2 regions of the Chamaesiphon sp. OTE_75_metabat_556 genome follow, and region 1 is predicted to be linked to the other one. Evidence: riboswitches for the same ligand, from Rfam matches in the RefSeq annotation. Region 1 holds a riboswitch; the other holds the start of a gene.
The links. A riboswitch is a leader RNA that binds a small molecule or an ion and turns the genes downstream of it on or off. The one in region 1 is predicted to bind cobalamin.
Positions count from the first base shown of each region.

Region 2: linked by a shared signal. The riboswitch ahead of cobG (precorrin-3B synthase) and the one ahead of RMO27_RS20305 (energy-coupling factor ABC transporter permease) in region 1 are both predicted to bind cobalamin.

Region 1 is NZ_JANNDR010000508.1:242-4,562, forward strand. Features, by position in the region: partial or broken gene RMO27_RS20295 (CbiQ family ECF transporter T component) at 1-186, opposite strand, end outside; gene RMO27_RS20300 (energy-coupling factor ABC transporter substrate-binding protein) at 186-506, opposite strand; gene RMO27_RS20305 (energy-coupling factor ABC transporter permease) at 487-1,230, opposite strand; cobalamin riboswitch at 1,290-1,468, opposite strand; gene RMO27_RS20310 (hypothetical protein) at 1,725-3,056, opposite strand; gene RMO27_RS20315 (hypothetical protein) at 3,117-3,581, opposite strand; partial or broken gene RMO27_RS20320 (caspase family protein) at 3,668-4,321, shown strand, end outside.
Region 2 is NZ_JANNDR010000566.1:15,924-20,795, reverse strand. Features, by position in the region: gene RMO27_RS22250 (precorrin-2 C(20)-methyltransferase) at 1-458, opposite strand, end outside; gene RMO27_RS22245 (precorrin-8X methylmutase) at 458-1,111, opposite strand; gene cobG (precorrin-3B synthase) at 1,253-2,716, opposite strand; cobalamin riboswitch at 2,768-2,918, opposite strand; gene RMO27_RS22235 (hypothetical protein) at 3,160-3,369, shown strand; gene cofH (7,8-didemethyl-8-hydroxy-5-deazariboflavin synthase subunit CofH) at 3,520-4,683, opposite strand.

The DNA of each region.
Region 1 (4,321 bases):
AACTTGGGGAGGAATGCCCGCATAAATTACAATCCACACACTCATCCAGATTAAGATGACAATCTGCACTGGATAGTGACTGAGGAGGGCAATCACTAGCACCGCCAAGGCAAAGCAGAGCTTTTGAGCTGGTGGCAGATGGCGCAGCCGACTGCTATATGCCAGAGTGTCAATGTGGATATTCACTAATCGCGATGTTCCGGAGCTGTAACGGTTTCATCGCTTTTGCGGCGTTCGGTGCGACCTTTGTATAAGCCTAAAATATAACAAGTCACTCCCGATCCGATCGCGGCTTGGGTGGCAAATAAAAAGGTTTCGATTTCACCGCCAGCAGGTTTGAGTATCGGCTCGAACCAAGGTTTGTATCCAGGTTTGACTTGTTCGATCGCCGTGATATTAAGACTATCTGTGGCCTTAAATTCTTTGCCTTGATACATCAAGATTGGAGCCATTGACAAGATGACTGCACCACTGAATAGCAAGATATTAGTTGATAATTTCTGCATCTAAGTTTCTGCCTTTTTGAAATAGTCCGAGGATTTTTAGCTCTTGTTGGCCGTAGTCCTGAAGCCAGTTCCAGACTAATACTGTTAACAACCCCTCACTAATTGCCAAGGGGATTTGCGTAATTGCAAATACACTGACAAATTTAACAAAAGCTGCCATAAACCCACCTTGTACTGCCGGAAAAGCGAGTGCCAATTGCACCGCAGTTACTAAATAAGTACACAAGTCTTCCAACATTGAAGCTAAAAATACCGCAACTTTCTGATGCCCAGTTTTGGCGATCGTCTGGTAGACAACATACGCAACCATCGGGCCGACAATGGCCATCGAAAACGCATTTGCACCCAATGTTGTCAATCCACCATGTGCGAGTAGTATCGCCTGAAATAGCAACACCAACCCACCCATGACGGACATCGCCAAGGGGCCGAACAGAATTGTGCCCAGTCCTGTGCCGGTGGGGTGAGAGCTACTGCCACTGACAGAGGGGATCTTGAGTGCTGAGAGGACGAAGGTAAAGGCTCCAGCTAAGGCGAGGAGTAGTTTGAGTTCTGGATGCGCTTGGGTAATCCGGTTGATGGAGCGTAAACCCAAAGCGAAGAAGGGTAAGGCTGCTACCCACCAAAATACCGCCCACTGGACGGGTAGATAGCCTTCGGCAATGTGCATCGCATGAGCGGGGGTTGGCGAGCCAATGACTAAATAGCTGCTCAAGCCAACCATTGCTAACAATGGGGCAATTTTTCGATATGGAGATGTTGTCACCTTGAACCTCGCAGATGAACTTGATTGCGGATACCAATGGGTGTTCTGACTTAGTTAATTCAAAATCAAACCCGATCTCCAGATCGAATTATGGGATCTCGAACACATTACAGTTGCGGGACAGCGTTGGAGTTGGCACCAATCTTTCCCCATTGATTTCCGTGGCTGTTGACGACAAAGTGCGCTGTTGTGAGTGGTTTGGCCAACTGCTGGATTCATCCTAGCATTTTAACTGCCAGCTCGATCGCCACAAGTGAACGGAGAGTTTTATCGGCTCGATTTCGGGTGGTTGGGGTTGGAGTGCGATCGATCGCCACTGGCGGTTTGGCATCGAGTAGATCGGACGCTACAGTTCGATCTCGATTTTTGCTAGCGAACAGCTCGCACCGCTGAATTAGTGCGTAGATATCGCCAGAAAATTGAGATCGAAATTTGATTGCGGTGCTAAATACTTAGTCTTTCGGACGGATTTTTCGACCCTTAATCTCGACCCACAGACATTTTAGCGATAACATTACCCCCCCTAAGAGCAGAATAGTCCCAATCGGCATGACCACGCTGCCAAACCAAAAATTATTACAAATATGGGGGACTTCTGGTTCTTTGGAAACGCTAAAAACTGCTTTACATTTTTTGCCATCATAATCAAATAAGGTACTGATTGCGGTACCTGCACCAATCAGCGTAACTAGGTTTTGAAAGTTGAGATCGCGTTCGGATTTTTCGATTTCAATCTGACTGCGTAGCGCACTAATATTCGTTTCCAGCAATTTTAGCCCAAGTTGCATGTTCTCTGTATCTTTATCGATTTGAGCCAGATATTTTTTTTCAGCTAAATCACCAAATCGATCTAGAAATTCGAGATCGTTGCTTTGAACTGCCTTGGTTTTGATCTGTTCTAGACGGTTTCGGTAATTAACGAGATTAATATTAATAATTTGTTTTTGAAATGAGAGATTTAATAGATCACTCGTATAAGCATTGAGAATTTTTTTAACATCATTGAATAAGACCTGCAAATCAACTAACTTGACATTGATATTCTGGCTGTTCTGAATTTTTGATGCATTATCTTCAACTTTTTTATAATGATAAATCAAAGATTCTTTAAGAGCACGGCTTTGATGATAAGCCCACGAGATCTTATGGCTATAGCAAAATAAACCTATCCAATCTGTGTAAAATTCAGCAGCTTTTTCTAGTGTCGATCGATCGGGGAATAATATAATTAATACGCGATCGCTAGCCACAGATGGCGATCCCCAGACTTCAAAGATTTGGGCATCTAAAAATGTGCCTTTACCTCGGATTTCCGGTGTCTCTTTAGTTGTGAACAATGCTTGGTAGCAATCGATCGCGATCCTCTCTGGATCTGGGTGTGCTGCGGTCAACCAGCCGGAAACCGTCCAAGTTCTCCCAATTGTTAAAGCTTTAGATGCGGCAGCTTTAGCAATTTCTGTGGCGATCGAACTAAACGAGTCGATCGATTGAGGCTCAGTTAAGTTATTGACCGAACAATCAATTTGCAAGCCATAAGTATCATTGAGGAGTACCGGATAGTAATATCCTTCCAATCGCAGATCGACAGGCTTGAGCTTGATTCTGGTAGGTGTTGTTAATTCTAGATATTCAGTTTCAATTTCAGTGTTTTTGAAATCTAGACCTGAAGGTAATCTAGTCAGAAACGCTTGATAATTTTGCGTAATTTCATCAGCACTAGCATTGAGCGGACTCCTGAGATCGTAGATAAATAAGTCAATCGTTGGATAGAATAGCTCATTCATATATTAGGGCAAGAGAATATTTTTGCAAGGCAAAATGTAAATAATGCCGATCTTGAAAAATCATAGGCTATTTTGATTTAAAAATTCTTTGACTCGATCGAGAAAAGTATATTCTTGGACTTTTTGCTCGGGGCAATCTGCTTGATTGACCGCAATTACCACATTATTCAATTGCTGCTCGTAGCCTGTTGCTGGTGTTACTGGGGTCATTCCTTTGGCAATTAACGGCGATGCATCCACACTCGATCGCTCGTTTTTTTCCGTTGTCAGTAGTAAATCGATGGGAATTGCTCCCGAACGATCGAGCTGTTCTTTGTACGATCGGTAGAATTGAAATAATTGGGGATTACCTTGGATAGTCTGGATCAGATCGGCTTCGAGATGACTCGTCCAGGCTTTGGGTTGAATGTTTAAATCTTTAGCAACTGTCTGTAATTTTTCTTTTTCAGAAGTGCTCAAGACGTCTGAAAAATCCCGTAGTGCCAACAGATATGCTAAGATTGTATTACTGTTTGTTACTTCCATAACTTTTACCTCAATTAGATGAGGTAATATATCTTGACGTTCTTAACGTAACACTTACCAGACTGAGTTGTCAGCCAAGCTGAAATATGACTTCACATTGGGAAGCATTAGTTGTCGGCATTAATTACTACCCGCATCATACCACCCTCAAGCCATTGACTGCGGCGGCTAATGATGCCGAAACGATTGCGGTGCAACTCGAACGATATGGGTTTCAAACCTTTCGCGTCCACCGACTCCCACGGATGGCCGATCGCAAGGGTGAATTGCACATCGATACCGAGGCTGGAGTCGTCAAGATTCAAGAATTGAGAGAAGCGATCGCCAACTTACTCAATCCCCCCGATCGTCATCCTCCAGAAACAGCTTTATTCTTTTTTTCGGGTCATGGTTGGCGTCAAACGATCGATGGTCGAGAAGAGGTATTTTTAGCCACCAGTGATGTACTGCCGAGCGATTGTAACTATGGTATTTCACTCAGTGAGTTAGGCCATCTGATTCAAACCAGCCCCGTTAAAAATCTGATTATCTGGTTAGATTGCTGTTATAGCGGCAAAGCAATCGAGTATCTGCCGACTAATAAAAATTATTGTATTTTTACAGCGACTCGTTCCTACGAACCAGGGGTAGAAATTAAGCATCAGCAAGGTTTGTTTACGCAGGAGTTGATAACAGGTTTAAATCCCGATCTCGATCCAGATGGCATGGTTGATAGCCATAAACTGGCTAAACATATTCAA
Region 2 (4,872 bases), on a different contig from region 1:
ACGCTAAATACATCATTTTGATAACATAAAGGCATACCAATCGCCGCTGCTGCCGCCATTGGCGATGAGATACCAGGGACAATCTCGGTGATAAATCGATCGGCTAAGCGGGTAAATAAATACATAAATGAGCCGTAAAATAACGGATCGCCAGCGCATAAGACCACCACATCGCGTCCCGCACCCAAATGTGCCGCGATCGGTTTAATCGCCTCACTGTACAATTCATAAGCGGCTTCGGGATCGAGGGCGCGGGGGAAATTAAAACAGACTTCGATTTGGTCGCCTTTGAGATAGGGTGCGACGATCGAGCGCGCTACGCTTTGATGGTCGGTTGCGGCTTGGTAGGCAACTACTGGAGCCGCCTGCAAGAGTCGATATGCTTTGAGTGTCAACAACTCCGGATCGCCAGGGCCAACCCCAATCCCGTATAATTTTCCCGTCTGAATTGCAACCATTATTCCTGCTCCGTGGCTAGTGCATTGACAGCAGCAGCAGCCATCGCGCTACCACCCCGTCGTCCGTGAATTGTCAGAAACGGTACGCCCCGACTATCGGCGGCGAGGGCGGCTTTGGATTCGATCGCGCCGACAAATCCAACGGGGAAACCGAGAATCAGTGCGGGTTTGGGTGCGCCTTCGTCGAGCATTTCAAGCAGTCTAAATAGAGCCGTGGGAGCATTGCCGATCGCGACTACAGCACCAGCCAAATGTGGTCGCCATAGTTCTAAAGCCGCAGCCGATCGCGTATTCTCTAATTGGGCGGCTAAAGCCGGGACTTGGGGATCTGGGAGGGTACAAATCACCCGATTTTCTACAGGTAAGCGCGTACGCGTCACGCCATCTGCTACCATCCGCGCATCGCATAAAATTGGTGCCCCACTTGCCAGTGCCTTGCGTCCAACCCGCACGGCATCGATCGAGTAATCTAGATCGCCGACGATATCAATCATCCCACACGCATGGATCAGTCGCACTGCGACAGTATTGAAATCGGCTGGTAAGGTACCGAGCTGGGCTTCCGATCGAATCGTGGCAAAAGATTGGCGATAAATTTCCGCCCCATCGCGGATGTACTGTAGGGGAGCGGGAATGGTGATTTTGGATGACATGTGGGAGTTGGGAGTTGGGAGTTGGGAGTTCGATTACGCTCACTGCGGGGAGCGGGGCGCGGGGAAAGATCATAGAGTTAATGTTTAATTTATCTGGCGATCGATTTCCGCTGCCGTTCGGATTTTGATGATGATGCAGACTCATTGACGGTTGATAAATGCTGGCAATGATTCTTGAGCATCTAATCTTCGCTGTTGATAATCCTCGATTAGTTTCCCAACGAAGATCGGGATGCGTTCGGGGGGTAACAGATCCCTTGATTCCTGCTCGAATGTGGCTCTAACCTCACCAATTTCTAATCGATAGCGACTACCTCGTTCGGAAGTTTCTGCCTCGCCCCACAGGGTTATATCCGCCAGATCGGGTTGAGCGCAAGATTTTTCGCAACCGCTGAAATGGATATTCAACGGTCGATCGAGCGTAAATTGAGCGGCTAAATACTCAGATAGGGCGATCGCATCGGCTTGAGTATCAGTCGCACTAAACTGGCAACCAGTCGCACCCGCACAGGCTCTCAACAAACTGCTCGGATGAGTGGCTGTTTGCACTAAACCTAGATCGTTAATTAATCCCTGGACTGTGTTCAGATCGATCGATCGGACATCGGGGATAATCACATTTTGCCAAGGGGTGAGGCGAATAGTCCCACTACCATACTGCACCGCGATCGATTCTAAACCTTTGATTTGCGCTACAGTCCACCTCCCCAACAGCAAGACGACACCCACATAGTATCGATCTGGTTGCCGTTGCTGCTGCGCACCTAAATGAAGATCGTTATTTACCTGGATATAATCTCGTTCGCGGAGCGTCCGTTTGGCGGAATCGAGTGAGGTGTTTTTAAAAACAAATTGCCTAGAACCTATGAATTCTCGTCGGACTAGTTCGCCAAACTCAGCCAAACCATCATCACTAATGACATCCCGCAGTCTTGGTTTTCGCCGCGTATCTCCACCAATTACCGTGATGCCCTGGAGATAACTCTGCGCGATCGCCGCCAACATCGGCAAACATTCATCGGTGGTTAAATTGACCCCCACAGGTTGCGGAGCTTCACCACGGTTGCCCATGCCTAGATGCAGACTAAATTCATCCTTGCCAATCGCGAGTAGCGTTATATCATTGGGTCGATCGAGAATGCCAACGCTCCCGCCACCATCGAAACCGACACTAAATTTATTCGATAAGCTACCCAACTCAGGGTGAAGATCTAAGTATTCCAGCCAAGCAGCAGCTAACGGGCGCACATCGATTAATTCCTGCGCGTCAATTCCTGCTGTCGGACTGAGCATGATATTCCGAATGCCATCGACAGCAGTATTACTTGCTGCCAATCCACACTCAGTTAATTTGGTTAATAAATCTCGATCTAAATCTTGTGATAGCGATCGCAGTTGTAAGTTCGCACGATTGGTAACTTGGACGTACTCTAAGCCGATCGTTTCTAGTAACTCGGCGATCATCCGACATTGTAATTCATTTAACACGCCACCCGGAATTCGCAACCGAGTCAACAAGCCATCACGCGCGATCGCTGGATGATAAATATCTGGACAGATCCTGGAGATCGTCTCTGTCAAAGCAAATGGTTCGATAGCAGACACTGACTCTAACTCCTTCCCCATGCGACGCAAGGAAATAGTGAATGTGAGTACCGCATGGGTACGCTCAAAGCACGGTATTCTGACTCGAAGCGTTCGCGCTCCATCACAGTTGCGGCACAGCCCTGGATTCTCACCAGACTTCCCCGATCCCCAAGCTTCATCAATTTAACATGAGATGGGGATCTTTAGGTTTTAGGCTTTAGGGGATAGTGAATAGTGGATAGTGGATAGGGAATAATAGGTTTAGATGTAAGCATCATTGCCCCCAGTCCCCCGTCTCCCTAGTGGAACAATCACTCGATCGACCCGTCATCAAGATTACATTCACATCGCCCTAGGTCGATAGTTCGGAAATCTCCACAATCCAAAATCCTCAAATCGGGGAATTCAGGCTACAATTGGCTGGAGTGTGAGTGAGTAAGTATAAATAACTATCAAAAGCTATGTCTTTCAGCCCCCTGACCCTAGATGCTCCCGTAGCAACCACCGCAGATCGCGCGGTTGGATCTGTTACTTCAGAGCACGAACAGCAAGTTGCTAAATTGATGAAGGCTTTATATCCAGCCGACAGACAAGAAAAATTCCTCGAACTTCAAGCGGAAGTTGATACATTGCTATCCCAGCTCCAAGCCTTGCAGAGAGTCCGCGCATAGGTTATTCAGCAAAAAATTTCCCACCCTCTAAAATAACAACTTTTAAATATCTAAATTTTATTAAAGAGCGATCGAATTTAATTCGATCGCTCTTGTTTTGGCTGGCCTCGAACAGCAGCCCCAACTGGGAAGATCTCAATGTTGCGAACTCTAGATTAATTCATACAGAGTACTGCGTTGGCAATAGTTGCGATCGATCGATCGAATCGCACCTTGTAGATCCGCCACTGATAGGCAAGTGCCACCCTTAGCTCCCGCCATCGTGGTAATATGCTCCTCCATCAACGTTCCACCCAGATCGTTACATCCCCAGGTTAGGGCGGTTTTCGCACCTTCTAGACCCAATTTGACCCAACTGGGTTGATGATTGGGGATATAGTTGCCCAAGAAGATTCGGGCTACAGCAGTTAGCAATAGATTGTCAGCTAAAATTGGTTGATCGCGGCCGACGCGACTGCGGAGCGGAGCAGGTGCTGATTCGCCGACGAAGGGGAGGATAATAAATTCGGTGATGCGGGTCGGAGATCGAGTATCTATTGCTTGGAGTTGAATTTGTTTTAATCGATCGAAATGGGCGATTTGCTGGCTGGGAGTCTCGATATGTCCAGCTAGCATGGTACTTGTCGTCGGCATCCCCAATTGGTGCGCGGCGGTAACAATTTCGATCCAAGTCGCACTATCGATCTTTTCGGGACAAATGACTCGCCGTACCGCATCATCCAATACTTCCGCCGCCGTACCTGGCATCGAACCTACCCCAGCCTGTTGTAAGGCGATAATGACATCGGCATAGCTTAATCCATCTTGACGCGCGATAAATTCGACTTCTTGAGGGGAAAAAGCATGAAGATGAAGCTGAGGAAAGGTAGTTTTAATCGCAGTAATTAACTCTACATAATAAGTCAGCGATCGACCCCCAATCTTGGCACCTGGATGCAATCCGCCCTGCATACAGATTTCTGTTGCTGCTAGTTCTACTGCGGCGGCGGCTTTAGCTAAAATTTGCTCGGTACTCAGCCAGAATGCGCCTTCGGTACCTTCATCGCGGCGAAACGCACAGAAGCTACAGTGCTGTTCACAAATATTGGTAAAGTTGATATTTCGGTTAATAACGTAGGTAACGGTATCGCCAACTTGTTGTTGGCGTAACTTATCGGCTGTTACTCGAATCTGTTCGATAATAGCTGGATCGGTTTGAGTCAGCAATAGCAGTGCATCTGCGGTGGAAATATCCCCACCTTGCAAGGCTCGATCGAGTATCCCCTCGATCGTGTTAACGTCTGAAGCGATAGGTGAAGTGGCGATTTCAGACATAGCAATGATATCCAGGATGAAAACAAAACGAGATCGACTATCGATCGCTATTGTATCTTCACAGATCGATCGAATGTGTCCTCATCCCCGTAAACAAACGAAAACGAGGCGATGGCGAGGGGTATCGAGCAAATCGATCTGGCCAAGCCACCGCCGCCAGATTTGGCAGTGGAGATCGACATTAGTGAT